4 regions of the Ligilactobacillus sp. LYQ60 genome follow, and region 1 is predicted to be linked to each of the others. Evidence: predicted binding sites of a transcription regulator. Region 1 holds the regulator's gene; each other region holds the start of a gene.
The links. Region 1 encodes Rex, which represses fermentation and respiration genes when NADH is low (regulators of the CRP and FNR family bind a similar motif). Its sites were predicted from a motif close to TTGTGAANTANTTCACAA; they were not measured.

Region 1 (4,918 bases):
CTTTTTTTGGACATCGTCACCGCTGAAAAGGAAACTCCCTAAAACGGAGCGAATATCCCGTTCCAGCATTGTTCGGTGATCGTCCCATACTTCATCGAGAACGGTTTTATCGGCGTGCAGGACCTGGTGCTCCTGGTCGTAGTACCCCACGGTTACGTTTGTTCCGCGGGTGGCACTACCGTGAATGAACGGAATTATGCCCAAGATACTTTTAAGTAGGGTGGATTTTCCCGTTCCGTTCGGTCCGACGATGGTTAGGACCTGATGTTTTTTTAATTCAAAGTCAATGGGGGCGGCTAATTGATGCCCATTATAGCCAATTGCGGCGTCCTTTACCGTTAGAACGATATTGCCACTTTCCTTTTCTGGGGTAAACGTAAACCGCATGGTTCGTTCACTGCTAGCGGGTTTATCCAGGCGTTCCATTTTTTCTAATTGTTTCCGGCGGCTTTGGGCTCGTTTGGTGGTTGAGGCCCGGACGATGTTTTTATTGACAAACTCCTCCATTTCATGGATTTTTGCCTGTTGTTTTTCGTAGGCCTTCCACGCAGCTTTCTGCCGGTTGGCGCGTTCTTTAACGTACTGGGAGTAGTTCCCGGTGTAGTGGGTGCTGGTGCCATTTTCAATTTCGTAAACCTGATTTACAATCCGGTCAAGGAAATACCGGTCGTGGGAAACAATTAGCAAAGCCCCCTGGTACGATTGAATGTAGTTTTCCAACCAGGTAAGCGTGGCAATGTCGAGGTGATTGGTTGGTTCGTCAAGAATCAGCAGATCTCGTTTTTCGAGCAAAAGCTTTGCCAAAGCTAATCGCGTCTTTTGCCCCCCAGAGAGGGTGTCGACCGGGCGGTCATAATCCTCGGAGAAAAATTTAAATCCGGTGAGAACGGACTTAATCTCTGTTTCGTAACCGTAGCCATTTTGTTCCTTAAAATCGTGTTGTAGCTGATCGTAGTGGTTGAGGAGTTGTTGGTATTGGGGGGCGGTCGGATCCGTTGGGGGATTAGCTATTTGTTCCTCTAACTGGTGAATTTCCGCCTCCATTTTTTGAAGGGGAGCAAACACGCTTAACATTTCATCATATAAGGTGCGCCCCGACGATAAGCCAGCGTTTTGGGCAAGATAACCGATGGTGAGGTCCTTACGCCGAATAATTTGCCCTTCATCTGGTTCAGCTTCCCCCGTTAGCATCTTGATTAGGGTGGATTTGCCCGCACCATTTCGGCCGACTAATGCAATCCGGTCGCCGTCTTGAATATCCAGGTTAACGTTGTGGAAAAGGGTATCAGCCCCAAAGTGGCGGGCAACTTTTTGTGCTTGGAGCAGTATCATGGTATGCATCCTTTCGTTCAGAGTAATAATCCTATTCATTTTAGCATACGTTTTTCGAAAGACGTATAAAGAGATTGTGAAATTATCAGGTTAATTCGTATTAATATCAACGTTTATGTTATAGTTGCTTGTGAAGACTAATTGAAGGGAGTTTCATGGAATGGCAAAAATTCCACAGGCAACTGCGCGGCGGTTACCCATTTACTACCGTTATCTTAATTTTCTTAAGGATGCGGGGAAAGAACGGGTTTCTTCAACGGAACTTGCCGAGGCGGTTAAGATTGATTCAGCAACAATTCGGCGGGATTTCTCGTACTTTGGCGCTCTTGGGAAACGCGGGTACGGGTACCATGTTGATAGTTTACTAGCATTTTTTAAGAAGACCCTAAGTCAAGATAAGTTAACAAACGTGGCGTTAATTGGGGTTGGAAACTTGGGGCACGCGCTCCTTAATTTTAATTTCCATCAGAGTAACAACGTGCGGATCAGTGCAGCATTTGATATCAACGATGATATTACCGGAACAATCCAAAATGGGGTGCCGGTTTATCCGATGGCGGATATGCAAGAGCAGTTGACTATTCAGCAAATTGAGGTGGCGATCCTCACGGTGCCGGCATCCGTTGCTCAAAACGTTGCTGACCAGATGATTGCAGCGGGGGTGAAGGGAATTTTGAACTTTACCCCGATGCGAATTGCGGCGCCGGAAACGGTTCGAATTCAGAACGTGGATTTGACGAACGAATTGCAGACACTAATCTACTTCCTGGATCATTTTGGGCCGAAGAAGGATGAAGAATAATAATTGTAAGGAAGAACATTAAAAACGTGTTCCAAGCAGGTGGTTAAGAACCAATTATTTGGAACACGTTTTTTTATATTTTTTGAAGCATTGATTTAAATTGGAATGTAAGGCGGGGATTATGTGAAAATACTGCAACTTTTCGGATAAAGTCAATACTGAGTTTTTTAGCATCAAGATTTTTAATTGTACTAACGTTTTTATGCATTAGTGATTCGGGCAAAATTGTCACAAATTGTGAAGTCATAATTAACTTTATTAACGCTTCACTGTAATCGACTTCGTGAATTTCTGGTAGTGAAAGTCCCAATTTTCTAAAAATTTGAACTATTCTTGAATGAATAGGACAGTACTGTGGATACATTAGTAATTGAAGTTGTTGAAGATCTTTGGGGGTAACCATTGAAGCGGAAATTGATTGAAGAACAGCAGTTTGCCCAACAACATAATAGGGTTCTTCGTATAAAGTATTACTAAAAATTTGTCCGTGAAGTTGGTCACTGAACGCTTCATCCATAAAAATGACATCAAGTTGCTCCTGGTTAAATGGGGTAATTAATTCATATATTTTATTTGTTGATACATATTTATGTGTTTCTGAAATAATCTTAAGTAACTGGTGGGAATCAAAAGCGGTAGCGATACTATTAAGTGTTCCTACCTTAGTACTGTTAAGTGGTGGGGTGGATTTATCGGATGAAAAATAAAAGAGCTTTTGGATATCCGCAACTATTTTACGAGCTTTAGAATAGAACTCTTTACCGTCATTTGTTAAGGAAACCCCCTGAGAAGTCCGGTTTAGTACAAGGTGCGTAATTTTTTTACTGATAGCTGGTTGTGATATTAAAAGGCACTGTACGTTAATGGTAAGCGGGTGAGTGTCTATGCTTACCCTGATGCAGCTAAAATTCCGTGGGTTAACCAGGATGGTGTTGAAATTGTTTTAGAATGTTCTGGATTTTATACCTCCGCAACTAAAGTGCAGGCCCATTTAAAAGCTGGGGCAAAAAAAGTATTGATCTCTGCTCCAGCGGGAGATGTTAAGACAGTTGTATACAACGTTAATCATAATATTTTGAATGAATCAGATACAATTATTTCAGCTGGATCATGCACTACTAATAGTTTGGCGCCGTTGGCGTACTTCTTGAATCAGGACTTTGGAATCAAGTTGGGAACAATGACAACCGTGCATGCTTACACGGCATCCCAAAAATTACAGGATGGGCCCAATAATAATCCGCGGTCAGCGCGGGCTGCAGCAGAGAATACCGTGCCGCATTCAACGGGGGCGGCGAAGGCAATTGGACGGGTCATTCCAGAATTGGCTGGACGATTGAAAGGACACGCGCAGCGGGTGCCAGTAGTTGACGGGTCAATTACTGAGTTGGTTACGGTTCTAAATAAAAAAGTGACGGCTGATGAAATTAATGAGACATTAAGAAAACATACCGTTGACAACCCATCATTTGGTTTTAACGATGATGAGATTGTATCTTCAGATGTGATTGGTACGACGTTTGGCGGTATTTTTGATCCAACCCAAACAGAAGTGACCACGGTTAACGATTTACAATTGGTTAAGACGGTATCGTGGTACGACAACGAATACGGGTTTGTTTGCCAAATGATCCGGACGCTTGGAGTTCTCGCTAATCTGACTAAAGCAAATAATTAGTCTTCTTTAATTAGCAGGGGTTATGGAAACGTAGCCCCTGCTTTACGTTTAAAAGCTAATTAGCACTCTCTCGTGAAGAGTGATAAAAAAAGCTTGCACTTCATGGTAAAAGTGTGTAGTATATGAATTGTAGGTTAGCACTTACCAATGATGAGTGCTAAATAAATCATTTGGAGGGATAGCTTGTGCTTAAGCCATTAGGAGATCGCGTAATCTTAAAAGTAGAAGAAGAAAAAGAGCAAACGGTTGGGGGCATCGTTTTGGCAAGCAATGCCAAGGAAAAGCCGCAGACCGCGAAGGTGGTTGCTGTTGGTGAAGGGGTGACCCTTGAAAACGGCACGACGGTTGCACCGAAAGTTAAGGAGGGTGATACGGTTCTCTTTGACAAGTACGCTGGAACCGAAGTTAAGCATGATGGTGAATCATACTTAGTTGTCCACGAAAAGGACTTAATGGCCATCGTTGACTAATTGTCAGCGGTGATGATGAACTTAAAATCTAACACATGAGGTGATATGACAATGGCTAAGGAAGTTAAGTTTGCAGAAGATGCACGTAAGAAGATGTTAGCTGGGGTTGACAAACTAGCTGACACGGTTAAGTCAACGATCGGGCCAAAGGGGCGGAACGTTGTGCTAGAACAGTCCTATGGTTCTCCAACAATCACGAACGACGGGGTAACAATTGCTAAGGCGATTGAATTGGAAGACCACTTCGAAAATATGGGTGCTAAACTTGTGGCTGAAGTTGCTTCAAAGACCAACGACATTGCCGGTGACGGAACGACAACTGCAACGGTTTTGACACAGGCAATTGTAAACGCTGGGATGAAGAACGTTACGGCTGGTGCTAACCCTGTCGGAATTCGGAAGGGAATCGAAGAAGCAACGGATGTTGCTGTTAAGGCGCTACATGAACAGTCTCACAAGGTTGAATCAAAGAGTGATATTGCGCAGGTTGCTTCAATTTCGGCCGCTAACGAAAAGGTTGGGGAATTAATCTCGAACGCCATGGAAAAGGTTGGTAAGGACGGGGTTATTACCATCGAAGAGTCAAAGGGGATTGACACCACCCTCGACGTTGTTGAAGGAATGCAGTTTGATCGT
Region 2 (4,918 bases), on a different contig from region 1:
GCCCACTGTGCATAAATCCAAATACAATAATTAATATCAGCGGAATAAGTTTAATAATTAACGTTATGGTTTGAATTGTTCCACCAACTTTGGCGCTAACAAAGTTAAGAAGAAAAACTGAAGCAGCCGTAATAAATGCGATTGGAATAATGTAAACCGCCGATATTCCCAATAAGTTGACGCACTGCGTCCCAAAAACAATCGCTAACGCCGCTACGTTCGCCGGAAAGTAAATAATCGCTTGTGCCCAGCCAGCTAAGAAACCCCAAAAGCTCCCATATGAGTGTTCAATATAACGCGTCAATCCGCCCGTTTCAGGAAATGCCGCCGCTAACTCTGCACACGTCAATCCAGCACAAATAGTAATGAACCCCGCGAGAAGCCACACAAACATCGCTAAACTTGATGAACCTGTATATTCTGTAACAGCACCCGCCTTAAAAAAAACTCCCGAACCAATTACAGTACCAGCAACGGTTGCAAGCGCTGCTACACTACCAATTGACTTTTTCATCCCACTTTGTGTCTTACCAGCCATCATTATTAACCTTCCTTCTTAAAAAGGAGTACTAACCGATTAATTAGTACTCCTTCATCCCGTACATTTCCAATAGACAAGTTGTTTAAAACTTAACTTTACTATTTGGGTTCGAGAAGAAATCAATAACCTGTTCTTCACGTTCAAGGTCAACGTTTCCTCCTGAAACCAAACCAACAACCTTCTTTCCTTTGATGAATTTATCATCAATTTTATGCGCTTCGAGCGCAGCAGTTGGCAATGCCCCAGCACCTTCTGCAAGGATTTTTGTCCGCACTAACAAATCTTTCATTGCACGCGCAATTTCCTCTTCACTGACGATTACCATTTCATCAACTAGATTCTGACAAATTGGGAATGTTATTGTACCTGGCATTGCAACATCCGTTCCATCAGCGATGGTAAAGTCATCATGATGATATGTCCGACTACCTTTGTCAATCGAACGGGCCATTCCGTGAACATTCTCCGACTGAACTCCTACCACGTGAACATCCGGATTAAACGATTTTATAGCAGTTGCAATCCCCGACATTAATCCGCCACCACCAACAGGAACAATCACTGTATCGACATCCCACAGATCATCTAAGATTTCTAATCCAATCGTTCCCTGACCAGCGATTACAAGGCGGTCGTTAAAGGGATCGGCAACGGTTAGTCCTTCCTTTTTTGCACGTTCAAACATCCACTCATGCGCATCATCAAAGGTTGCACCATGAATATCAACGTGTCCACCGTATCCTGCTGTAGCGTCCCGCTTTAATTGCGGCGCCTCTTCCGGCATTACAATATACGTTTCAATTCCCAACATTGAGCCAGAAAGTGCAATCCCTTGAGCGTGATTACCAGCTGAGGCTGCAATTACCCCACGCTTTGCTTGCTCTGATGATAAATGCTGCATAAAATTATTAGCACCACGGAACTTAAACGACCCAGTTAATTGCATATTTTCAAGCTTAAGGTATACCTCTCCACCAGTTACCTCTTCGCCCAAAAACCACGAGCGTAACAAGGGCGTCCGCCGGGCATACTTACTAATGTGTGCCCGTGCATCCATGATGTCTTTAATATTACAGTACTTTGCGGTTTTTTCAACCAAAGAATTACTCATTTCAAATCCCCCCAAATTTGATCTTTATAATTCTGTGTATGGCAAATTCAATGAATCCGCTAACCCTTTATTAGTTACATCACCCTTGTATACATTCACGCCTGAACGTAGTGATCCATCCTCACGGATTGCTGCATCAATTCCCTTATCCGCAATCTCCAACAGATATGGCAAATTACCTTGAGCGAGTGCCATGGTAGATGTCCGGGGAACAGCACCCGGTTGGTTAGGAACACCATAATGCACAACACCATATTTTACGTATACCGGATCATCAATCGTCGTTGCATGCATGGTTTCAACTGACCCCCCCTGGTCAATCGACATATCAACAATCACCGATCCCTTTTTCATTGATTTAACCATGTATTCCTTTACCAGCTTTGGTGGCCGAGCCCCCGGAATAAGGATAGTCGAAACAAAGATATCTGCTTCTTTAATCTCCCTAGCAAGATTTTCCTCGTTTGATTTAACCACCCGAACATCCTTACCGGCATACATGTTCTGCAGTTCCTTAATCCGGTCATCATTTAATTCAATAATTACAACAGATGCTCCTAATCCAAGGGCAACTTGAGCGGCGCCTTCAGCCGCATTACCACCGCCAAAGATTACTACCCGACCGGCAGGAATATGAATATCGCCTTCGTCTAACCCAGTAATAAGAATCCCTTCACCTTGGTGTTGTGCTTCTAGATAATACGCCCCCATAATCACAGAACGTTGTCCGGTCATCCTACTGATTGGCGCTAATAATTCAAGTTTTCCATTATGCACAACGGTTTCTGCCCCAATAGCGGTCATCTTAGCATCCATCATCGCCTTTACAGTTTGTGGAGCTGACGCTAAATGCTGGAATCCCCAGACAATTTTTCCTTCCTTGAAGTATTTGTACTCTTCTTCAACTGGTTCTTTAGCCTTAATCATCAAATTACCCTGATTCCATGCCTCTGCATGACTCACAATCTTGGCGCCAGCTTCTTCATACTCCTGGTTAGAAAAACCCGATCCAATACCAGCATCTTTTTCTACTAAGACAGTGTTCCCAGAGTTTACCATTTTTTTCACATTCTCGGGGGTAGCAGCAACACGAGCCTCTCCCTCTTTTTGCTCCTTAATGACCGAAATAGTCATACTCATAGTAATCACTCCCGCATAATCAATTACTTTTAGGCTGCAAATTTATCTGGATCCAAAAGTCGTCTACATGCCTACAACCCCAGTATATATATATATACGTGCAAGCGTTTTCTGGAAAATAAATCAATCAGCGGCAAAATTTTATTAACGAGTGATTTAGCGTACTAATAATGTTGATTGAATTTACAAAATGTAAATCTAAATCGCCTATTTTTATATGTGAAATAATTATCAAATCATGCTAAAATGTCATTTAAAATGGTTCAATTTAAAAAGCACATCACGGAAAACCCGCGATGCACCTTAGCCAAAGCTATGACGATAGTCCAAACTAATACGATGTTAATCATGCAATTAATATTGTAACTATCGTAAAAACAATCCCCGGTAGCACAACCACTAAAACTTCAAAATTGCACTTTTCTATACTATTACCCAATAAGATTCCACCAACATAGTTCAGTAACCAACCATGTCAATGGAATCAAACATAAAACCGTCCATCTACTTCCGATGATGGTGATGGTTTTTGATTTCCCGCAATTGTGCCTGGTCAACCGGTGACCAGTGCGTGTGGCCGTAGTTTATAAGAACCACCCCAGCCGGTGCCGCTTGCAGGGTCATTGAAACCGCAATTAATGCAAATAACCGGTGTAACAATTCTCTTTCCTCCTTTTAAACTAAACTCTCTTACGGTCGCCTATTCTACCACCCATACTTAAGAAAAGCATCCTACTGATAGCCATAAAAAAAGCCCGGGACGTTACCCTGACTTTCAATAAAACGGTTACTACATTAATATCTTATTCTACTATCACTAAGGGTTATTTTGTCCCCTTAATCCGCTGAATCTCGGCCCGGTACTTCTTAGCATTAGCGGTAACCGCGGCATAATCACCTTGATCAGCAGGTCCAACCAGGTTACTTCCAGCCCCGACAACAACAACACCCTTTGCGTACCAGTCCTTCATGTTTTCCAAGGCAACTCCCCCGGTTGGCATAATGTTTGCGTACGGAATTGGGGCCTTCACAGCGCTAACGAACCCGTTCCCAACAACACTCCCAGGAAAGACCTTGACAATGTCTGAACCATACTCCATGGCCGTTTGAATTTCGGTAACGGACATACACCCTGGCATGTATGGCACTTGGTACTTGTTACACAACAACGCCGTCTCCTTATCAAAGGTCGGGCTAACGATAAACTTAGCGCCTGCAATCATCGCAATTCGCGCAGTAATTGCGTCCATGACGGTTCCAGCACCAATAATTACCTCATCGTCATCGCCATATTCCTCATTCAACTGAGCAATTACTTTATCAGCCTCCGGAACCGTAAATGTCAATTCAATTGCCTTAACGTCCCCCGCGATGCATGCCTTTGCCGTTTGGTAGGCCTGTTCCCGAGTTCCACGAACTACCGCAACAACTCCTGATTGAACAACTTGATTTAACACGTCAACACGTTTCATTCTCTTCTCCTCCTTCAAAAACTTCTTCCTGAACACCTTCCGCCCGGTAAAAGGCCGCTAACTCTGCCGGGGACGGATATCCCCCTTCGTCACCAGCAACCTGCACCTGCATTGCACCAATTGCGTTTCCCCGCATAACAGCGCTTCGCAACGTTTTTCCTTCAAGCAATGCCGTAATCACCCCCAATGCAAACCCATCACCTGCACCAACGGTGTCAACAACGTGCTTAACGGCAAAACCGGGCACCATCATCTTTTCCCCGGACTTCGTTTTTACAAACGCTCCCCGGGCACCAACCTTAACGATGACGATTCGCGGCCGTCCTTTAAGGTAGAAGTCAGCAATTTTTTCCGGATCATCAGTTCCGACTAACAGCCTTCCTTCCGTAACCCCTGGAAGAACCATATCTGCCTGACGAGCAAACGCATTCACCTGCAAGCGCATCACTTCCCGGGTTGCCCATAACGCAGGGCGAAGATTAGTGTCAAACGTAATAAAAACACCCTCGCGCTGCATTCGATCTAATAAAGCCGTAAATGCGCAGTTTGCTGCCATCGAAATTGCCGGAAAAATTCCTGTTAAGTGTCCTACCGTAACGTTTCTGAGACTCACCCGGTCAACGTTTTTTAATTTAAAATGGGATGCGGCTGAGT
Region 3 (4,918 bases), on a different contig from region 1:
AGAAGCCAGCGGGGTAACGGTTTGGGGATTACCAGTAATTCCAATCACACCAATAACTTCTCCGCCATAGAATAACGGCATGTTGACTCCTGGTTGTCCATGGGGTCCGAACGATGCATCCATGGGTAAAATTTTACGTTCTTCAATTGCTTGTAACGCACCAACATGAAGTGTATTAATTCTGTCGTGATTGCCACTAGCAATAATGTATCCATGTTCATTCATAATATTGACATTATACGGAATTCGTTCCATTGCGGCGTTGACGATTTCCTGGGCTAGATCAGCTGTTAATTCCATTTGGATTCCTCCATATTTGTTTTAGCAAGTAAAACGGGATGGGATTTGATGAATCCCCATCCCGTGTTAATTTATTAGGAGTGCATGAAAGCTTTGATTAAACGGCCTACTTCCTCGGCCGTTTGTGACAAATCATGTCTTGTGTCGGCTAAAGCTTGTTTTAACGGTTTGGCGCCGGTTGGGGTTGAAAAGATGGCGTCAATTCCATCAGAGCTGTATAGAGTATCGATTCCTTTACCAATATTACCCGCTAGCACAATGACTGGCGCATGCGGAGCAACGGATTTGGTTGCGCGTGCGACGCCAAAAGGAGTTTTACCATATTGTGTTTGAAAATCAATTTTTCCTTCACCCGTAAGCACAACATCAGCATCTTGGGCACGTTGTTTTAGTTTAACCGTATCGATTATTAAGTTGACCCCTGCTTTTAATTGTGCGTGGCAAAAGGCCAACAAGCCAGCTCCTAATCCTCCGGCAGCGCCGGCGCCGGGTGATAATTCAACGTTCATTCCTAAATCACGGGTAATGAGCTGGGCGTAGTGATGGAGATTTTTATCCAAAGAATTAACCATTGATGGGGTTGCCCCTTTTTGAGGGCCAAAAACCATTGCAGCACCATTTTTACCAGTAAGCGGGTTAGTAACGTCAGAAGCAATTTGGATTTGGGTATGGCTAATCCGGGGATCGATTTCCGCAATGTTAATTTGTTCTAATTTGTCCAGCATGCCACCTCCCCAGGATAGTTCTTTCCCTTTTTTATCAAGTAAGTGTGCTCCCAATGCCTGCGCCATTCCCGCACCACCGTCGACTGTTGCACTTCCGCCGATACCAATTAAGATTTTTTTGACATCATGATCAAGTGCATTTTTAATTAATTCGCCAGTACCGTAAGTGGTTGCTACTAATGGATTTAGTTCCTTTGATTGCATTAATTCCATCCCGCTGGCTGCTGCCATTTCGATTACAGCTGTTTTATGGTCGCCAAGAAGGCCGTATCGGGCGTTGATTTTACGCCCTAAGGGGTCATGTACTGGCGTTGTAATAAAATGACCATTGGTGGCATCGATTAAAGATTGGACCGTTCCTTCGCCGCCATCTGCCATTGGAATAAGTTCGTAATCTGCTTTTGGAAAAACACGTTTCATCCCGGTCATCATTAATTGGGCCGCTTCTTTGGCGGTAACTGACCCCTTAAATGAATCTGGAGCAATAACAATTTTCATTATAATCATCCTCCAATTTTATTTTATAAATGTAATAATCCGTACATTATGGTAGCAGTAATCATAGCGGCTGTTCCGCAAAGCGCCTCAAAAATGATGGCCTTGGACCGTTCTTTAATATTCATGTGCATGGCATTTTGCGTAACGTGAAAGTAGTTTCCTTGGGGAAGTGAATCGATTACGATTGCACTGCAGTGAACCATTGCTGCTGCTGCTAATGGGGCGACGCCAAAATCTAGAATTGCTTTCGAGAAAGCTTTTGTAGCCAGGATAACGCCAGTAGAAGTTGAGGCGGCAGCGCCAGACATTAATAGTCCTGACAATGGTGCAAGTAAAACGCCAGGAATATGCATTGTTTTAATTCCAGTGATTAATAATTGCGGGAACGTTGATTGCGTTATTGTTGCGCCAATTGCACCTGCTCCGATTAAGATGAGGACGACATCGGTCATTTTACTAATTCCGGTTGCCGCAAAGGAACGAAGGTGCTTCCCTTGGTGCATTGCAAGTGCACCGATTATGGCGGCAAGGGGTAAAACGTACATTGCGTCTAAATTACATTTTTCTAACCATGCTAGATGAAAAATTGCGCCAATCGGAGTCAATAACAGGAGAATGATTGCGACGGTCGGCGCAACTAATGCACTCCCAAGTGAAGGTAACTGTCTTTTGGCGTTCTCAGTATCCTTAATGTCTGCGGAAGTAACTTGACTTCCAAGGTGTTGAATACATATTACGACAATGACCGTTGTCGCTAACGTTGTCAATGCAGGAACAAAATCTGCAATCATTACTTGGCTAAGTTGCAGTCCAAAACCGTGAGCAGCGGCAATTGTATTGGCATTTGGTGAAATGATATTACCTGCTTTGCCGCCGCCCGATAAGGCAATTAGTAGGGCAAGTTTAGAGATGTTTAGCTTTTTGCCGACTTCTAGGGCAATTGGGGCCATAATAATAACCGTTACTGGAATAAATACACCTACTGCAGTAATAATCATTGAGGCCAATGCTAACGCTAAAATAGCAAACCGGTCGCCTAGTTTATGTACAATTGTTCGTGCAAGGGTATCGGCAGCGCCTGATTCCATCATTACACCTGCTAGCATTCCTGCAGCAAGGACGCGCATAACCGTACCCATTACGTTAGCGGCGCCGTGAACGATAACGTTAATTGCCTGTGTTAAGCTGGCTCCGCCCAAGATTGCACCAATTAAGGCACCAACCATTAATGAATACACCGGATTAAGCTTCTTTAAAATTAAAATGATTGCAAGGGCTAATCCCAATAATGCTCCCCACCATGTGATCATAAAATCTCCCCCTTTTTTATTGTGATAAATTATACTATATTTGCAGTTTAAGAAAGAATATGTGGGAATTCAATGTTCATTTGCATAATAATAACCGCTAAAATACAGGAATATTTGTGTATCATTGTTTTTTGCTGTGAATGCAGAACAAGTGACAAAAATCACTAGGTTACGTAAAAAAATAACCATCCACGGTGAACGAGAAATTTACGTGAATGGTACAGCTGAAAATGTTTAGTACGTTGGTTTGATTTTTAATGCTTTCGCCGCACTCAAATCCGCGTCGGGATACTTGCGTTTCAAGGCAATGAGAAGCAGGCGTTTTGCTAGTTCGCCGTTTCTAGCAAGCACCGGGCCGTGAAAGTACGTACAGAAGGTGTTTTTATGAATGGCCCCTTCCGTTCCGTCCTGACCGTTGTTTCCGTGGCCCTCGATGACTTGCCCAAGCGGCCGTTCGTTTTTTCCGAGGAAGGTCATTCCGTTGTGGTTTTCAAATCCATGGTAGATTTGTCCGGTTTCGGCATTTTTAATTTTAATGTCACCGATAAAACGGTTATTTTCCTGGGTTTCAGTGCGGTGGTCCAGGGCGTGGATCCCCTTTATCTTAGTGCCATCCGCCCCGACGTAGTATTCACCAAGAAGCTGGTAGCCTCCACAAACGGCAAGCAGCGGGCCGTCCGTTTCAATGTATTGGATAATGGCATCGCGCTTTGTTTGAATGTCATCAGAAACAACCTTTTGTTCCAGGTCTTGTCCCCCGCCAAAGAGAACCAAATCGGTGTTATCTGGGTCAAATTGCTGGTCAAGGGAAATAACTTCGGGGGTAATGTGGATGTTCATCTGCTTGGCATAGTACTGAAGCGTTAGGATATTTCCGATATCACTGTACGTATTAAGAAGGTTTCCGTATAGGTGGGTTAAGTGTAATTCGTATTTCATTACTTCATCTCCCCGTTAATGTATCCATCACTGGCAAGGAGCGCGCGCAACTGCAGCACCGCGGTGTACGTTGCGAGAACGTATACGTGTTTGGTGGGCATTTGTTTGATTGCTGTAACTACATCCTTGAGGTTTTCTTTGTGGTCAAAATGTTCTTCCGGAACGCCGGCAACCCGCAAGCGGAACGTAATATCGCGGTACCGCTCGCCACCGGTAAGAACCGCTGGAATCCGCTCGAACGGGAGGTCTTCAAACCGGCCGTCCCAAATCCAACTGGTATCAATTCCATCGGCGTAGTTCGCGTTCAGGAGGACCGCCAGCGAAAACGGTTCGTTGTCGGTTTTAATCATTTGTAATACCTGGTCTAATCCAACTGGGTTCTTAACGAGGATAAGCGTAACGTCCTTACCATCAAGGGGAATAACTTCCTGGCGGCCAAAGACCTTCTTGTCATTCGTGCTAAGTTGATGGACAATATCTTCCGGCAAAACGCCCATTTCCCGGGCAACGGCGTACGCGGCCAAGGCGTTGTAGATGTTATACGTGCCCCCAATGTGGAGGGTAATTTTATGGTTATTAATCATAAACGTTGATGATTGCGGCGTTTGGTTAACGATTGTTGTTACCTGGTAGGTTAGGCCTGGCCGGTGGAAATCACAGTGGGGGCAAAAGTACTTCCCTAGATTACCGTAAACCAGTTCCTTATACCGTAGAATGTGGTGACATTTAGGGCATAGCAATCCGTCCGTGTTAGCAGGGGCATTCTGGATTTTATCAGGCCGATTAGCAAACCCATAGTATATGATTTTGTTAGGAAGGGTTACGCTGTTGAAGATGGGTGCATCTCCGTTAGCGATAATAAGTGCATCGGGGTGCATTCGTACTCCCTTAAGGATCTTGTTATATGTGGTGTAAATTTCACCGTAGCGGTCCAGTTGGTCACGAAAAAGATTCGTGAAGACGTATGCTTTAGGGTTAACGTATTGCGAAATTAACGGGACGTTTGCCTCGTCGGTTTCAATCACCGCGAGGTGTCTTCCGCTTTTAGCTTTTTGGTTAGTTAAAAATGCCGTAACGATTCCCTGCATCATGTTTGACCCGCTGGGATTTGTTAGGATGTGCGGGAAGGCCGGGCGAAGCGCTTTA
Region 4 (4,918 bases), on a different contig from region 1:
CTCATATCGTTCCTCCTCAGTTCTAGAAATTCACCGTTTCTTTAACCTGGGCAACAATATCCCGGGTATTTGGAATCCACGCACCCTCTGCTTCACCGAACGGGTACGGAGTATCTGGCGCCGTAACCTGAGCAATCGGGGCTGATAATGACAGAATTCCCTTTTCAGCAATTAACCCAGCGACCTGATTACTAATTCCTGCACGTCGCTGAGCTTCCTGAACTAATACAGCCCGGCCTGTTTTCTTAACTGATGCAAGGATTGTTTCTTCATCCAATGGTGCAACCGTCCGCAGGTCTACAACTTCGGCGTTAATCCCGTCCTTCGCAAGCTGGTCAGCTGCTTTTAAGGCTTCCCGCACCATTGCACCGTACGCGATAATGGAAACGTCCGTTCCTTCGCGCTTAACGGCTGCCTTGTCCAGCGGAACAGTGTACTCTTCGTCCGGAACATCCTGTTTGAATGACCGGTACAACTTCATGTGTTCCAAGAAAACAACCGGATCATCCGACCGTACGGAAGAAATTAACAATCCCTTCGCATCGTATGGATCACTTGGAATAACCACCCGTAATCCCGGACACTGAGCAACTAATCCTTCCAAACTGTCGGAGTGCAGTTCTGGTGTGTGCACCCCTCCACCAAACGGTGACCGGATGGTAATTGGCATCTTCCGCGTTCCCCCCATCCGGAACTGTTCCCGGGAAATTTGACCAGCGATTTCGTCCATTGTTTCATAAACAAACCCAAAGAACTGGATCTCTGGAACTGGCCGGAATCCTTGAAGAGCCAAGCCACAGGCCAAACCGCCAATTCCTGATTCGGCTAACGGTGTATCAAAAACACGCTCCTCACCATGCGTTGCCTGTAACCCTTCAGTGGCCCGGAACACACCGCCGTTTTTCCCAACGTCTTCACCGAAAACTAAAATCTTATCATCCCGCGCCATTTCCTGGTCAAGCGCCTGAGTAATCGCCTTAATCATCGTTGTCTTCGTCATTGTTACTTGGCCTCCTTTGCTTTGAATTTGTCCGCTTCTGCCTGAACGCTAGCAGGAACATCATTGTATTCATTCTCAAAGAATTCGCTGATCTTCTGCGCCGGAGTAGCTTCAACCTTTTCCATCGCAGCATCAATCTGTTGGTTGACCGCGTCACTCCAAGCGGCCTCCTGCTTATCATCCCATAGTTTCTTGCTTTCAAGGAACTTCCGCATCCGAATAACCGGATCCTTCTTATGCCACTCATCCTCTTCAGACTTTGAGCGGTACCGCTTCGGGTCATCTCCAGATAACGTATGCGGTCCATACCGGTACGTTAACGTTTCAATCAATACCGGCCCGTTCCCAGCTGCTGACCAATCCCGGGCAGCCTTTGTCACGGCGTAAACAGCCAGGGCATCCATTCCGTCAACCTGAACACCAGGAATTCCGACAGCAACGGCCTTCTGCGCTAATGTCTTCGCAGCTGTCTGTTTCTTCCGCGGAACGGAAATTGCGTACCCGTTATTTTGAACAATGAAAACTGCTGGCGCCTTAAATGCTCCCGCAAAGTTCATTCCTTCGTAGTAGTCCCCTTGTGAGGTCCCACCATCACCGGTGTAGGTGTAAGCAACGTTTGCCTTCCCATTCTTCTTAATTCCCAAAGCAACCCCGGCCGTCTGGACGTATTGGGCTCCAATGATAATTTGCGGCGGCATTGCGTTAAGGCCTTCCGGATACTCATTTCCAACAACGTGCCCCCGCGACCACAAAAAGGCCTTCTCAAGCGGTAGACCGTGATGAATTAACTGCGGTACATCCCGGTATGCCGGGAGCAAGAAATCTTCCTTTTCCATCGCAAAGTTCGATCCCATTTGACTAGCTTCTTCTCCTGAAGTCGGCGCAAAGAAGCCTAATCGTCCTTGCCGGTTAAGTTTAGTGGAACGGTCATTTAAAATTCGCGACCACAACATTTGCTTATATAATTCAACCAACTGCTCGTCAGTTAAGTCGGGCATTAAATCTGGATTAACTACTTTTCCCTCTTTGTCTAACACCTGGTAGGTCTTAATCTCTGGGGAAACGTTGAGTTTATCAAAATCAAGTTTTGCCATCTGACTGCCTCCTCGTCTATGTGAAACTCCTTTTATTGAGTAACCGTTTACATCCTAATTATAGCGTGCTTCTTCGTGTTCGTAAATTTTGTGAATTTTCTTCATTTCTATTTTCAACAAAAATACACAATTATAGGGATTTTCATAGCATAAAAAGATGATTTAACCATAATTTGTGATAATTAGCACATCTTCCTTTTAAGTCTTACTAATTTAATTACATAAATTAAAGGAGCCACAACCTAGATTGTAGCTCCTCCATCAATATCTGCTTTTACGTTTACCGCCGCTTGTGCTCAATGTCCAAGTCATCCTCTAACTCATCAACCTGCTGGCGAACCTGCTGGTAATCAGCATTGGTTGTCCGCGCCATCAACACATCGCACCGCGCTGCTCGCACCACGTACGAAGCCACCGATCCAACAACAATCCGCTGAATAAGCGTCTTCCCACTCGTTCCAACAATAATCAGGTCATTTTGGTATTCTGGTTGAAAATCCTTCACAATAACGTTCTTAGGATTCCCAAACCGCAAATGAACATGAACTTTATCGGCATCAAGGCCCCGCTTCTCCACAATAATCCGTTTAAGTTTTGTCATGAAGTCCTCGTTGCGGTGCTCAATCTCGTATACCTTTTCCCCGTCAAGGGCAATCCCTGCCCCGCCGTATTCCAAGGCATTCAAGTCCAACACCCGCAAAACGTCCAGGACGGCCCCTGTCCGTTTTACCGTCTCAATCGCTGTGTTGAGGGCAACAAAGGAGTTGTCCGAACCATCAATACAAACCAAAATCCGGTCATACGTTTGTTCTTCCATCACGACTCACCATCTTTCTTTTACCTACTTTTAGGATAACGTTTTCACAATGATACTTCAAGGGATGGTCGGCGATTTCCCCCAATAAATTCAAAAAAATCGATTACTTTACCTGAATTCCTCCGATAATCGTCGCAAGGGCGTAAGCATACATTATAATCACGGGCAGTCGACTTAAAGCAGCCAGTAAGTTACCACGCTGAATCCGCTCCCCTCGCCACCAGGAGATTGCCCGCCGGCCGTAACGAACAATTATCCAAATTAGCGCTATACCGCTCAATAACGTAAAAGCCACCATAAAGAACGGAATGTGCAACCGCTCAATTAGCTGTAAACCAATACTTAGCCCCAAGTTGTTGAAAATATGGGCCGCAATTGACCACTTAATTCCGTAACGAAAGGCAATGTAACCCAACAGCAGTCCCATTAAAAACGCAAACGGGGTTTGAATAATATTCCCATGAGCGCACGCAAACAATACGGCTGATACTACGATTGCTAGCTTTGCTCCAAGCGGTTGGAGCCGCCGCATCACAAATCCACGGAAAACAAGTTCCTCGCAAACCGGGGCACACAATCCCGCATACAGCAGCATACTTACCGACCGCATTCCCAGCTGGCTAGCCTCTTTTATCTGATCCATTGCAGATAAGCCTAGCTGGTTCAATATGGCTTCAATTCCCACTCCATAGATTCCAATAATTAATTGAATCGCAATGCTGGCTGCAATGATCACCACCCCTGCCCGCAACGTCATTTGCGTTTCGTGTGCATGAAGGTACTGGTGGCGGAGTTGATGATTCGATCCCAAAATCAAAATTCCAACCCCCACTCCCACAGCAATCATGTACGCCCAACCGTTGCTGAGTACCGCAGACAATACCGCCCGCATCGAAAAAGCTTGCCCGCGAAGCAGCATTATTATTGTCGTGATAAGGAACACCCCGATGTTCAACGCAAAAATGTAAACAATTGCGCCCCAGCCAGCCTTACTCATAGTTCGACGTACTTGTCGTTCTCTTTCGCCCATCATAATTCTCCTCCTAATTATAGTAAGTTTATTATACTGGACTGCAATAATTTCGCAAGAAAAACATTATTAATCCTCCACCCAAATAAAACGTCCCCAGCACCCCTTAATTAGCGCTGAGGACGAATAATAAACTATTACTACAAAGTCTGCTGGTGCTTCTTCCGGAGATTTACCATCGTTGCTTCATCGAGATTCCCAAGGTCAACTAGTTTTTGCTCAATGGCTTCCAAAACAGTTACCCGATCTTGTGAACTAGCCATGAAGTCGTACCGGTCACCATCAATAATCAATAACGGGGAAGCATCATACGTCTTCCGCCACTCATCATACTGACGAAGAAGACGGTGGTAATAATCAACTAGCGACGGATCCTGCTCAATCTGTTCGTAATCCCGGCCACGCTTCCGGATCCGGGTCATCATCGTCTCATATGAAACCTTGATGTTAACCATCAAATCCGGGGATTTTTTATGTGCCGCCATCGGGAGTTCCTCCATCATGTTATTAAGAAGGCTCTTATAAATATCGTATTCAACTTTCGTAGCGTTCCCCATCTCAGTGTTCATTTTCATGAAGATTTCATCCTCATAAATCGACCGGTCGAGAATATTATTATCCTCCCGCATCGCCTGCTTAATCATCTTAAAGCGCCGGTTAAGAAAGAACGTCTGAAGTAAGTAAGCATACGGATTAGTCGCTTCCTTGTCACCTGCTGCCCGTTTCTTCGCAGCAATTTCATTTCCCTTATAAAATAACGGAAGTACCGGATTATCTTCGACCGGCTCGTAAAAAGCCGTTGATCCTAACTCCGCGGATAATAACTTGGTTAGGCTTGTCTTCCCCGAACCAATAATCCCTGATAACGTAATCAAAATGACTGAAGCATCCTTTCTATTGTGGTTTGTGCCTTCCCATTCTACCACATGTTGGGGGAGCGAACGAGCAGAATTTACAAAACAAACTCATGATTCTGG

Region 2: the regulator Rex is predicted to act here: its motif matches at 3,010-3,027, upstream of ACI3EZ_RS05650 (alanine dehydrogenase).
Region 3: the regulator Rex is predicted to act here: its motif matches at 2,853-2,870, upstream of ACI3EZ_RS02185 (GntP family permease).
Region 4: the regulator Rex is predicted to act here: its motif matches at 2,268-2,285, upstream of pdhA (pyruvate dehydrogenase (acetyl-transferring) E1 component subunit alpha).

Annotation. Positions count from the first base shown of each region.
Region 1 covers NZ_JBJFZV010000006.1:23,961-28,878, reverse strand. Annotated here, with positions in the region: gene ACI3EZ_RS06135 (ATP-binding cassette domain-containing protein) at 1-1,332, opposite strand, end outside; gene ACI3EZ_RS06130 (redox-sensing transcriptional repressor Rex) at 1,493-2,134, shown strand; gene ACI3EZ_RS06125 (LysR substrate-binding domain-containing protein) at 2,208-2,690, opposite strand; partial or broken gene ACI3EZ_RS06120 (type I glyceraldehyde-3-phosphate dehydrogenase) at 3,009-3,812, shown strand; gene groES (co-chaperone GroES) at 3,998-4,282, shown strand; gene groL (chaperonin GroEL) at 4,334-4,918, shown strand, end outside.
Region 2 covers NZ_JBJFZV010000005.1:44,399-49,316, reverse strand. Annotated here, with positions in the region: gene ACI3EZ_RS05660 (APC family permease) at 1-538, opposite strand, end outside; gene tdcB (bifunctional threonine ammonia-lyase/L-serine ammonia-lyase TdcB) at 624-1,652, opposite strand; gene ACI3EZ_RS05650 (alanine dehydrogenase) at 1,677-2,786, opposite strand; gene ACI3EZ_RS05645 (hypothetical protein) at 3,297-3,452, opposite strand; gene ACI3EZ_RS05640 (bifunctional 2-keto-4-hydroxyglutarate aldolase/2-keto-3-deoxy-6-phosphogluconate aldolase) at 3,617-4,264, opposite strand; gene ACI3EZ_RS05635 (sugar kinase) at 4,251-4,918, opposite strand, start outside.
Region 3 covers NZ_JBJFZV010000001.1:450,495-455,412, reverse strand. Annotated here, with positions in the region: gene ACI3EZ_RS02195 (CdaR family transcriptional regulator) at 1-300, opposite strand, end outside; gene ACI3EZ_RS02190 (glycerate kinase) at 375-1,523, opposite strand; gene ACI3EZ_RS02185 (GntP family permease) at 1,547-2,833, opposite strand; gene ACI3EZ_RS02180 (type 1 glutamine amidotransferase) at 3,068-3,772, opposite strand; gene ACI3EZ_RS02175 (MurT ligase domain-containing protein) at 3,772-4,918, opposite strand, start outside.
Region 4 covers NZ_JBJFZV010000005.1:50,641-55,558, reverse strand. Annotated here, with positions in the region: gene ACI3EZ_RS05695 (dihydrolipoamide acetyltransferase family protein) at 1-5, opposite strand, end outside; gene ACI3EZ_RS05690 (alpha-ketoacid dehydrogenase subunit beta) at 23-1,000, opposite strand; gene pdhA (pyruvate dehydrogenase (acetyl-transferring) E1 component subunit alpha) at 1,003-2,094, opposite strand; gene ACI3EZ_RS05680 (universal stress protein) at 2,375-2,911, opposite strand; gene ACI3EZ_RS05675 (CPBP family intramembrane glutamic endopeptidase) at 3,015-3,944, opposite strand; gene ACI3EZ_RS05670 (deoxynucleoside kinase) at 4,082-4,816, opposite strand; gene ACI3EZ_RS05665 (ECF transporter S component) at 4,907-4,918, opposite strand, start outside.